Regions from separate parts of the Cytobacillus spongiae genome, predicted to be linked through region 1. Evidence: a T-box and tRNA genes for the amino acid it is inferred to sense, from the RefSeq annotation. Region 1 holds a T-box; the other regions hold tRNA genes.

Region 1 (3,248 bases):
TTCTGGTAATAAGAAATCTAATTGAACCGTTGAAAGTGTTTCTTCTTTGCCAAGAGCTGTTTTCACTTGAACGTCCAGCTTCGGACCATAGAATGCTGCTTCTCCCTCTGCTTCAAAGTAATCTAACTCAAGTTCATCCATTGCTTCTTTTAACATCCCTTGTGCTTTTTCCCACATATCATCATCATCAAAATACTTCTCTGTATCTTGTGGATCACGGTAGGAGAGGCGGAAAGAATAATCATTTAGATCAAAGTCTTTATATACTTCTAAAACGAGACGAACGACTCGCTTGAATTCTTCTTTAATTTGGTCAGGTCGAACGAATAAATGAGCATCATTCAATGTCATTCCACGTACTCGTTGTAAGCCTGATAAAGCCCCTGACATTTCATAGCGATGCATGGTTCCTAGCTCCGCAATACGAATTGGTAATTCACGATAGCTGTGAATACCATTCTTATAAACCATCATATGATGCGGACAGTTCATTGGACGAAGTACTAGCTGCTCATTATCCATGTCCATGACTGGGAACATGTTTTCTTGGTAATGATCCCAGTGCCCTGAAGTTTTGTAAAGATCCACACTTCCCATAACAGGTGTATAGACATGTTGATAACCTAGACGTTCCTCTTTATCAACAATGTAACGTTCAATAATTCGGCGAATAGTCGCTCCCTTAGGAAGCCACATTGGCAATCCTTGACCGACTTTTAAAGAATTCATAAATAGGTTTAATTCTTTTCCAATTTTACGGTGGTCACGCTCTTTAGCTTCTTCTAGAAGACGTAAATGCTCTTGCAAGTCTTCCTTTTTAAAGAAAGCTGTTCCGTAAATACGTTGTAGCATTTTATTGTCACTATCTCCACGCCAGTAAGCTCCAGCAATGCTTAGAAGCTTGAACTCTTTCAGCTTTCCAGTTGATGGAACATGAACACCACGGCAAAGATCAACAAATTCACCTTGCTCATAAAGTGTCACAGCTTCATCATTTGGAATTGCCTCGATTAACTCAAGCTTGTATTCATCTCCCATTTCTTTAAAGAGTTGAATCGCTTCTTCGCGGCTAACTTCTTTTCGTACAATTTCTAAATTTTCGTTAATAATTTTCTTCATTTCTTTCTCAATAACTGGCAGGTCTTCTGGAGATAAGGATTCTTCTATATCGATATCATAATAAAATCCGCCTTCAATGACTGGCCCTACACCTAGTTTGACATTTTTGTATAGACGTTTAATAGCTTGTGCCATTAAATGGGCAGAGCTATGACGCAAAACTTCCAATGCATCTTGGCCATCTTGAGTAATGATTTCTATCGATCCATCTTCTACGATTGGACGGCGAAGGTCATACATTTGACCGTTAAATTTACCAGCTATTGCTTTTTTCTTTAGTCCAGGACTAATAGAAGCGGCAATTTCTTCTGTTGTTGTTCCTTTAGCAAACTCCTTTAACGAACCATCTGGAAAAACAACTTTAATCATGTCTGACATTTTTCTTCCTCCTCAACATTTTTAATTCAAGCTATAATATAGCAATGAAAATAAAAAAAACTCGTCCCTATAGAAAGGGACGAGTTAATATACATATACACGTGGTTCCACCCTAAATTCCCGAATCGACATTCTTTAACCAACTCGGCTTTAGAAGCAGATAACGGCTGCTACCGTCAACCAATACTTGATTACTCATTTCCTGGTTGAAGCTACAAGGTGGTAAGTATCCATTTCGTGTTAGGAAGCTTTCAGCCTAGTCTTCCCTCTCTTCAAACCGTAAAAAAGATACTGTTGTCCTCATCATCACTTGTTCATTGATTTTCAACTTTAGTATGTACGTTATTATAAAATGTTATTTTCTGAAAATCAAGAGGACATGCTACATTTTTTCATCAGCGGTAAACGGAAATTGCCTTTTCTCCTCATAAAATTGACTAACTGGCAGTAAGATCACTCGTTCTTCAAAAATATTGTGAATCGTCCGTACGAGCGGTTGATCCTCATCATCGCTGTAGAGATAAATAATTTGAGGAGCTATTGATAATAAAGGAGCTATCGTTAAAGAATCCACATAAACAGGGTGGTTTACAAGCAGTTTGCGATCAATCATTCGCATCAATTCTGCTCGTTTCATTTCATAATATTGAGCATCAAAAAACGTAATTCCATCATCAATCATTAAATGAAGGTGTTGAAGCTTTGCCTGTCTGTTAAATAAAAATTGCCGTAATGTTTCTATGAACATCTGGTATTCCTGTTCCATTTTATATTCATCAATGGAGATTTCCACATATTTCTCTAATCGCTCCATAAACGGACGTAATCGAAATTTAACAAAGGAATCAAACGAAAAAGTGTTCTGATCCTCAAATATTTGATCAATTGCCTGCTTTAAATGGTGTTCTCTTTCAAATTCATTAATAAATACCATTAGCTCTTCCCTTTGGCCTTCTAAAATCGAATGAATGATGTCAAGGATTTGTCTTTGTTCCTCTTCTTCTCGGAAAAAATACTGGTTTTCCAATAGGTCTAAAAACCAATCATCCTGTTTCGTATAAAAAATGAAATCGTAAAAGGCAGATTTATAGCTTTCTAAATTCTCCGTATTGCTTCGATCTAGTTGAATGCTCACTATATGTTGATCTTCAATTAGAAGAGTGTTGTTTAAATGATTGGATGAACCCAACTCGTTATGAAGATGTTGATGAAGCTTTTTTGCATCATCTTTATTTTGGAAGATGATCTTGATCAACCAAATCCCCCCTTATATAGAAATCTCTCATTCATGTATATGGGGAACTTGGCCAAAATAGAAGCAGGTCTTAAAGAAAATACATCTCACTTTTTTATAACAGCTTAAGTATGGTTTATTACCTTACGCACTAAGCAATAAAAAGAGACTGACATCTTTCATTCAGTCCCCTCGTCCTACATCATTCGTCTGTTTGGTCCGTCTACTTTAATCGGAGTAGTTAAATATTTGATTCTCTCCATAATTCTTCTTGCCTTCATCTTTTCTTCTTCACCGCGCTGGCTATAGGTCAAATGGTGCTCTAACTCTTGATAGTCAAAATTGGAGCTAAAGAAAGTAGGTAGATTTTCGAGCATTCTGAATTGGAGGATTGGGCCAAGAACTTCATCCCTTGACCAACTGGACATCGTTTCTGCCCCGATATCATCAAACATGATTACTGGTACTTTTTTGATTGTTTCGATTTTCGTATTAAGAGTGGAATCTGCAATTGAAC
Region 2 (3,248 bases), 1.9 Mb from region 1:
ACTGTGGAATGTTAATATGTATATAATACCATGTATATTCATAAAAATTCAAGTGTATATTATGGTGGGCCTAAATGGACTCGAACCATCGACCTCACGCTTATCAGGCGTGCGCTCTAACCAGCTGAGCTATAGGCCCCTAATTGGAGCGGGTGATGGGAATCGAACCCACGACATCAGCTTGGAAGGCTGAGGTTTTACCATTAAACTACACCCGCATATTAATTAAATGGAGGCGGCAACCGGATTTGAACCGGTGGTGAAGGTTTTGCAGACCTCTGCCTTACCACTTGGCTATGCCGCCCTTTTGGCTGGGCTAGCAGGATTCGAACCTACGCATGACGGAGTCAAAGTCCGTTGCCTTACCGCTTGGCTATAGCCCACTATTTATAATCACATATTAAATTATTTAATAATAATGGGGCGACTGATGGGAATCGAACCCACGAGTGTCGGAGCCACAATCCGATGCGTTAACCACTTCGCCACAGCCGCCATGATAAATACTTTGTTTGATTGGCAGGGGCAGTAGGAATCGAACCCACACCGGAGGTTTTGGAGACCTCTGTTCTACCGTTAAACTATGCCCCTATGTAAATGGTGGAGGGGGACGGATTCGAACCGCCGAACCCGAAGGAGCGGATTTACAGTCCGCCGCGTTTAGCCACTTCGCTACCCCTCCATAATGAAAGGTGGCTCAGGACGGAATCGAACCGCCGACACAAGGATTTTCAGTCCTTTGCTCTACCGACTGAGCTACTGAGCCAAATAATATTTTAACATACTTATTTCGTAAAATGAGTCAAAGTCAAACCTTCGTCCCGATTTCAGAATGATTATTCATGAAGCCATTCAATCGGTACGCTGTTGATTATTCAAGAAGCTTATTCATTCGTGCTCTACCGACTGAGCTACTGAGCAAATATAATAATGTATTACTTGTTTCGTAAAAATGGCGGTCCGGACGGGACTCGAACCCGCGACCTCCTGCGTGACAGGCAGGCATTCTAACCAACTGAACTACCGGACCAAATTGCGGGGACAGGATTTGAACCTGCGACCTTCGGGTTATGAGCCCGACGAGCTACCGGACTGCTCCACCCCGCGATAATATAATAGTAATAAAAAATATGGAGGAGGAAGAGGGATTCGAACCCCCGCGCGGTTTAACCCGCCTGTCGGTTTTCAAGACCGATCCCTTCAGCCGAACTTGGGTATTCCTCCGTTTAATTATAATATGAAGTTAATAGCGGCGGAGGGAATCGAACCCACGACCTCACGGGTATGAACCGTACGCTCTAGCCAGCTGAGCTACGCCGCCATGATGAATCAAATTATAATTGGTGGAGCCTAGCGGGATCGAACCGCTGACCTCCTGCGTGCAAGGCAGGCGCTCTCCCAGCTGAGCTAAGGCCCCAATGAATTTATAAGAAGTGGTCGGGAAGACAGGATTCGAACCTGCGACCCCTTGGTCCCAAACCAAGTGCTCTACCAAGCTGAGCTACTTCCCGTAATGGCGCGCCCGAGAGGAGTCGAACCCCTAACCTTTTGATCCGTAGTCAAACGCTCTATCCAATTGAGCTACGGGCGCTTTTTATAAAATGATGCCGAGGACCGGAATCGAACCGGTACGGTAGTCACCTACCGCAGGATTTTAAGTCCTGTGCGTCTGCCAGTTCCGCCACCCCGGCACTATCTTTGGAGCGGAAGACGGGATTCGAACCCGCGACCCCCACCTTGGCAAGGTGGTGTTCTACCACTGAACTACTTCCGCATATATAAATAATGCGGGTGAAGGGAGTCGAACCCCCACGCCTTGCGGCGCCAGATCCTAAGTCTGGTGCGTCTGCCAATTCCGCCACACCCGCATATTCTAAATGGTGAGCCATGAAGGACTCGAACCTTCGACCCTCTGATTAAAAGTCAGATGCTCTACCGACTGAGCTAATGGCTCATTCAAAAAATGGTGCCGGCGAGAGGACTTGAACCCCCAACCTACTGATTACAAGTCAGTTGCTCTACCAATTGAGCTACACCGGCATAAAACATATGGTGGAGGATGACGGGATCGAACCGCCGACCCCCTGCTTGTAAGGCAGGTGCTCTCCCAGCTGAGCTAATCCTCCATATTAAAATGGTGACCCGTACGGGATTCGAACCCGTGTTACCGCCGTGAAAGGGCGGTGTCTTAACCGCTTGACCAACGGGCCAATTTAGTAAGTCTAGCAATGTCCTACTCTCACAAGGGGACAGCCCCTAACTACCATCGGCGCTGAGAAACTTAACTTCCGTGTTCGGCATGGGAACGGGTGTGACCTTCTCGCAATAATTACTAGACTTTAAATTAGCGACAAAAATTATATTAACAAAACAATAATATTTTGTCAAGAGGTTCATTCCCTCAAAACTAGATAATGTATAGAAGAAGAAAGAATAACGGTAATGCCATTTTCATAACTAATCCAGCTCCGGCTCCTACCTTCTATCGAAGTTGTACAGTCGCCTTCGCTTTCTTATTTGGTTAAGTCCTCGATCGATTAGTATCAGTCAGCTCCACATGTCACCATGCTTCCACCTCTGACCTATCAACCTGATCATCTTTCAGGGATCTTACTAGCTTGCGCTATGGGAAATCTCATCTTGAGGGGGGCTTCATGCTTAGATGCTTTCAGCACTTATCCCTTCCGCACATAGCTACCCAGCGATGCCTTTGGCAAGACAACTGGTACACCAGCGGTGCGTCCATCCCGGTCCTCTCGTACTAAGGACAGCTCCTCTCAAATTTCCTACGCCCACGACGGATAGGGACCGAACTGTCTCACGACGTTCTGAACCCAGCTCGCGTACCGCTTTAATGGGCGAACAGCCCAACCCTTGGGACCGACTACAGCCCCAGGATGCGATGAGCCGACATCGAGGTGCCAAACCTCCCCGTCGATGTGGACTCTTGGGGGAGATAAGCCTGTTATCCCCGGGGTAGCTTTTATCCGTTGAGCGATGGCCCTTCCATGCGGAACCACCGGATCACTAAGCCCGACTTTCGTCCCTGCTCGACTTGTAGGTCTCGCAGTCAAGCTCCCTTGTGCCTTTACACTCTACGAATGATTTCCAACCATTCTGAGGGAACCTTTGGGCGCCTCCGTTACTCTTTAGGAGGCGACCGCCCCAGTCAAACTGCCCACCTGACACTGTCTCCCGCCCCGATCAGGGGCGTGGGTTAGAATTTCAATACAGCCAGGGTAGTATCC
Region 3 (3,248 bases), 210 kb from region 1:
AGTTAGGCCGGTAACGAGGCAAATCCCGTTACCATAAGGCGGAGCTGTGATGGCGAGGGAAATAAAGTACCGAAGTTCCTGATTCCACACTGCCAAGAAAAGCCTCTAGCGAGGAAAAAGGTGCCCGTACCGCAAACCGACACAGGTAGGCGAGGAGAGAATCCTAAGGTGAGCGAGAGAACTCTCGTTAAGGAACTCGGCAAAATGACCCCGTAACTTCGGGAGAAGGGGTGCTTTTTAGGGTGAATAGCCCTGAAAAGCCGCAGTGAATAGGCCCAGGCGACTGTTTAGCAAAAACACAGGTCTCTGCAAAGCCGCAAGGCGAAGTATAGGGGCTGACGCCTGCCCGGTGCTGGAAGGTTAAGAGGAGGGGTTAGCGTAAGCGAAGCTCTGAATCGAAGCCCCAGTAAACGGCGGCCGTAACTATAACGGTCCTAAGGTAGCGAAATTCCTTGTCGGGTAAGTTCCGACCCGCACGAAAGGCGTAACGATCTGGGCACTGTCTCAACGAGAGACTCGGTGAAATTATAGTACCTGTGAAGATGCAGGTTACCCGCGACAGGACGGAAAGACCCCGTGGAGCTTTACTGTAGCCTGATATTGAATTTTGGTACAGCTTGTACAGGATAGGTAGGAGCCTTGGAAGCCGGAGCGCCAGCTTCGGTGGAGGCATTGGTGGGATACTACCCTGGCTGTATTGAAATTCTAACCCACGCCCCTGATCGGGGCGGGAGACAGTGTCAGGTGGGCAGTTTGACTGGGGCGGTCGCCTCCTAAAGAGTAACGGAGGCGCCCAAAGGTTCCCTCAGAATGGTTGGAAATCATTCGTAGAGTGTAAAGGCACAAGGGAGCTTGACTGCGAGACCTACAAGTCGAGCAGGGACGAAAGTCGGGCTTAGTGATCCGGTGGTTCCGCATGGAAGGGCCATCGCTCAACGGATAAAAGCTACCCCGGGGATAACAGGCTTATCTCCCCCAAGAGTCCACATCGACGGGGAGGTTTGGCACCTCGATGTCGGCTCATCGCATCCTGGGGCTGTAGTCGGTCCCAAGGGTTGGGCTGTTCGCCCATTAAAGCGGTACGCGAGCTGGGTTCAGAACGTCGTGAGACAGTTCGGTCCCTATCCGTCGTGGGCGTAGGAAATTTGAGAGGAGCTGTCCTTAGTACGAGAGGACCGGGATGGACGCACCGCTGGTGTACCAGTTGTCTTGCCAAAGGCATCGCTGGGTAGCTATGTGCGGAAGGGATAAGTGCTGAAAGCATCTAAGCATGAAGCCCCCCTCAAGATGAGATTTCCCATAGCGCAAGCTAGTAAGATCCCTGAAAGATGATCAGGTTGATAGGTCAGAGGTGGAAGCATGGTGACATGTGGAGCTGACTGATACTAATCGATCGAGGACTTAACCAAATAAGAAAGCGAAGGCGACTGTACAACTTCGATAGAAGGTAGGAGCCGTAGCTGGACTAGTTATGAAAATGGCATTACCGATATTCTTTCTTCTTCTATACATTATCTAGTTTTGAGGGAATAAATATAAAATTTCTCTTGAAAAATACTTAAAACATATTATAATAATATATGTCTTTAAGAAAAGTTTGGTGACGATAGCGAGAAGGTCACACCCGTTCCCATGCCGAACACGGAAGTTAAGCTTCTCAGCGCCGATGGTAGTTAGGGGCTGTCCCCTTGTGAGAGTAGGACGTCGCCAAGCGTATATAATGGAGGATTAGCTCAGCTGGGAGAGCACCTGCCTTACAAGCAGGGGGTCGGCGGTTCGATCCCGTCATCCTCCACCATATTCTTTATGCCGGTGTAGCTCAATTGGTAGAGCAACTGACTTGTAATCAGTAGGTTGGGGGTTCAAGTCCTCTCGCCGGCACCATTTTATATACTAATATGAGCCATTAGCTCAGTCGGTAGAGCATCTGACTTTTAATCAGAGGGTCGAAGGTTCGAGTCCTTCATGGCTCACCATTTATATCATGCGGGTGTGGCGGAATTGGCAGACGCACCAGACTTAGGATCTGGCGCCGCAAGGCGTGGGGGTTCGACTCCCTTCACCCGCACCAATTATATATGCGGAAGTAGTTCAGTGGTAGAACACCACCTTGCCAAGGTGGGGGTCGCGGGTTCGAATCCCGTCTTCCGCTCCAAAGGTAGTGCCGGGGTGGCGGAACTGGCAGACGCACAGGACTTAAAATCCTGCGGTAGGTGACTACCGTACCGGTTCGATTCCGGTCCTCGGCACCATTTTATAAATATTGCGCCCGTAGCTCAATTGGATAGAGCGTTTGACTACGGATCAAAAGGTTAGGGGTTCGACTCCTCTCGGGCGCGCCATTTCGGGAAGTAGCTCAGCTTGGTAGAGCACTTGGTTTGGGACCAAGGGGTCGCAGGTTCGAATCCTGTCTTCCCGACCATTTTCTAAAAAAGATTGGGGCCTTAGCTCAGCTGGGAGAGCGCCTGCCTTGCACGCAGGAGGTCAGCGGTTCGATCCCGCTAGGCTCCACCAATTATACTTTGATTTATCATGGCGGCGTAGCTCAGCTGGCTAGAGCGTACGGTTCATACCCGTGAGGTCGTGGGTTCGATTCCCTCCGCCGCTACCATGAAGTCTTGGACCTTTAGCTCAGCTGGTTAGAGCAGACGGCTCATAACCGTCCGGTCGTAGGTTCGAGTCCTACAAGGTCCACCATCTCAATTTTATACTGCGGAGGAATACCCAAGTCCGGCTGAAGGGATCGGTCTTGAAAACCGACAGGCGGGTTAAACCGCGCGGGGGTTCGAATCCCTCTTCCTCCGCCACTTATTTATCTAAATATTATTATCGCGGGGTGGAGCAGTCCGGTAGCTCGTCGGGCTCATAACCCGAAGGTCGCAGGTTCAAATCCTGTCCCCGCAATTTGGTCCGGTAGTTCAGTTGGTTAGAATGCCTGCCTGTCACGCAGGAGGTCGCGGGTTCGAGTCCCGTCCGGACCGCCATTTTCACGAAATAAGTAATGTATTATTATATTTGGCTCAGTCGGTAGAGCACGACCGAATAAGCTTCTTGAATAATCATTCTGAAATCGGAACGAAGGTTTGACACATTTTACGAACATTTTTAAAATAAGTAAATCACTATTAAATTTGGCTCAGTAGCTCAGTCGGTAGAGCAAAGGACTGAAAATCCTTGTGTCGGCGGTTCGATTCCGTCCTGAGCCACCATTGTTATATGCGGGTGTAGTTTAATGGTAAAACCTCAGC

What was found. A T-box is a leader RNA that pairs with one kind of tRNA and senses whether it is charged. The one in region 1 lies ahead of thrS (threonine--tRNA ligase), so its partner is inferred to be a tRNA-Thr.
Region 2: it encodes a tRNA-Thr, which carries the amino acid that the T-box ahead of thrS (threonine--tRNA ligase) is inferred to sense. The anticodon was not compared.
Region 3: it encodes a tRNA-Thr, which carries the amino acid that the T-box ahead of thrS (threonine--tRNA ligase) is inferred to sense. The anticodon was not compared.

What each region holds. Positions count from the first base shown of each region.
Region 1 covers NZ_CP089997.1:3,151,348-3,154,595, forward strand. The annotation lists gene thrS (threonine--tRNA ligase) at 1-1,497, opposite strand, end outside; T-box leader at 1,570-1,813, opposite strand; gene ytxC (putative sporulation protein YtxC) at 1,880-2,752, opposite strand; gene dnaI (primosomal protein DnaI) at 2,929-3,248, opposite strand, start outside.
Region 2 covers NZ_CP089997.1:952,249-955,496, reverse strand. The annotation lists tRNA gene LS684_RS05080 (tRNA-Asn) at 1-8, opposite strand, end outside; tRNA gene LS684_RS05075 (tRNA-Ile) at 63-139, opposite strand; tRNA gene LS684_RS05070 (tRNA-Gly) at 145-218, opposite strand; tRNA gene LS684_RS05065 (tRNA-Cys) at 231-304, opposite strand; tRNA gene LS684_RS05060 (tRNA-Gln) at 309-383, opposite strand; tRNA gene LS684_RS05055 (tRNA-His) at 420-495, opposite strand; tRNA gene LS684_RS05050 (tRNA-Trp) at 518-591, opposite strand; tRNA gene LS684_RS05045 (tRNA-Tyr) at 599-682, opposite strand; tRNA gene LS684_RS05040 (tRNA-Phe) at 694-766, opposite strand; tRNA gene LS684_RS05035 (tRNA-Asp) at 954-1,030, opposite strand; tRNA gene LS684_RS05030 (tRNA-Met) at 1,034-1,107, opposite strand; tRNA gene LS684_RS05025 (tRNA-Ser) at 1,132-1,224, opposite strand; tRNA gene LS684_RS05020 (tRNA-Met) at 1,248-1,321, opposite strand; tRNA gene LS684_RS05015 (tRNA-Ala) at 1,342-1,417, opposite strand; tRNA gene LS684_RS05010 (tRNA-Pro) at 1,435-1,511, opposite strand; tRNA gene LS684_RS05005 (tRNA-Arg) at 1,515-1,591, opposite strand; tRNA gene LS684_RS05000 (tRNA-Leu) at 1,606-1,691, opposite strand; tRNA gene LS684_RS04995 (tRNA-Gly) at 1,700-1,774, opposite strand; tRNA gene LS684_RS04990 (tRNA-Leu) at 1,787-1,868, opposite strand; tRNA gene LS684_RS04985 (tRNA-Lys) at 1,879-1,954, opposite strand; tRNA gene LS684_RS04980 (tRNA-Thr) at 1,965-2,040, opposite strand; tRNA gene LS684_RS04975 (tRNA-Val) at 2,051-2,126, opposite strand; tRNA gene LS684_RS04970 (tRNA-Glu) at 2,136-2,210, opposite strand; rRNA gene rrf (5S ribosomal RNA) at 2,221-2,337, opposite strand; rRNA gene LS684_RS04960 (23S ribosomal RNA) at 2,518-3,248, opposite strand, start outside.
Region 3 covers NZ_CP089997.1:3,364,644-3,367,891, reverse strand. The annotation lists rRNA gene LS684_RS17040 (23S ribosomal RNA) at 1-1,409, shown strand, start outside; rRNA gene rrf (5S ribosomal RNA) at 1,597-1,713, shown strand; tRNA gene LS684_RS17030 (tRNA-Val) at 1,723-1,798, shown strand; tRNA gene LS684_RS17025 (tRNA-Thr) at 1,809-1,884, shown strand; tRNA gene LS684_RS17020 (tRNA-Lys) at 1,901-1,976, shown strand; tRNA gene LS684_RS17015 (tRNA-Leu) at 1,987-2,071, shown strand; tRNA gene LS684_RS17010 (tRNA-Gly) at 2,081-2,155, shown strand; tRNA gene LS684_RS17005 (tRNA-Leu) at 2,164-2,252, shown strand; tRNA gene LS684_RS17000 (tRNA-Arg) at 2,266-2,342, shown strand; tRNA gene LS684_RS16995 (tRNA-Pro) at 2,346-2,422, shown strand; tRNA gene LS684_RS16990 (tRNA-Ala) at 2,439-2,514, shown strand; tRNA gene LS684_RS16985 (tRNA-Met) at 2,535-2,611, shown strand; tRNA gene LS684_RS16980 (tRNA-Ile) at 2,621-2,697, shown strand; tRNA gene LS684_RS16975 (tRNA-Ser) at 2,715-2,807, shown strand; tRNA gene LS684_RS16970 (tRNA-Met) at 2,831-2,904, shown strand; tRNA gene LS684_RS16965 (tRNA-Asp) at 2,908-2,984, shown strand; tRNA gene LS684_RS16960 (tRNA-Phe) at 3,134-3,209, shown strand; tRNA gene LS684_RS16955 (tRNA-Gly) at 3,219-3,248, shown strand, end outside.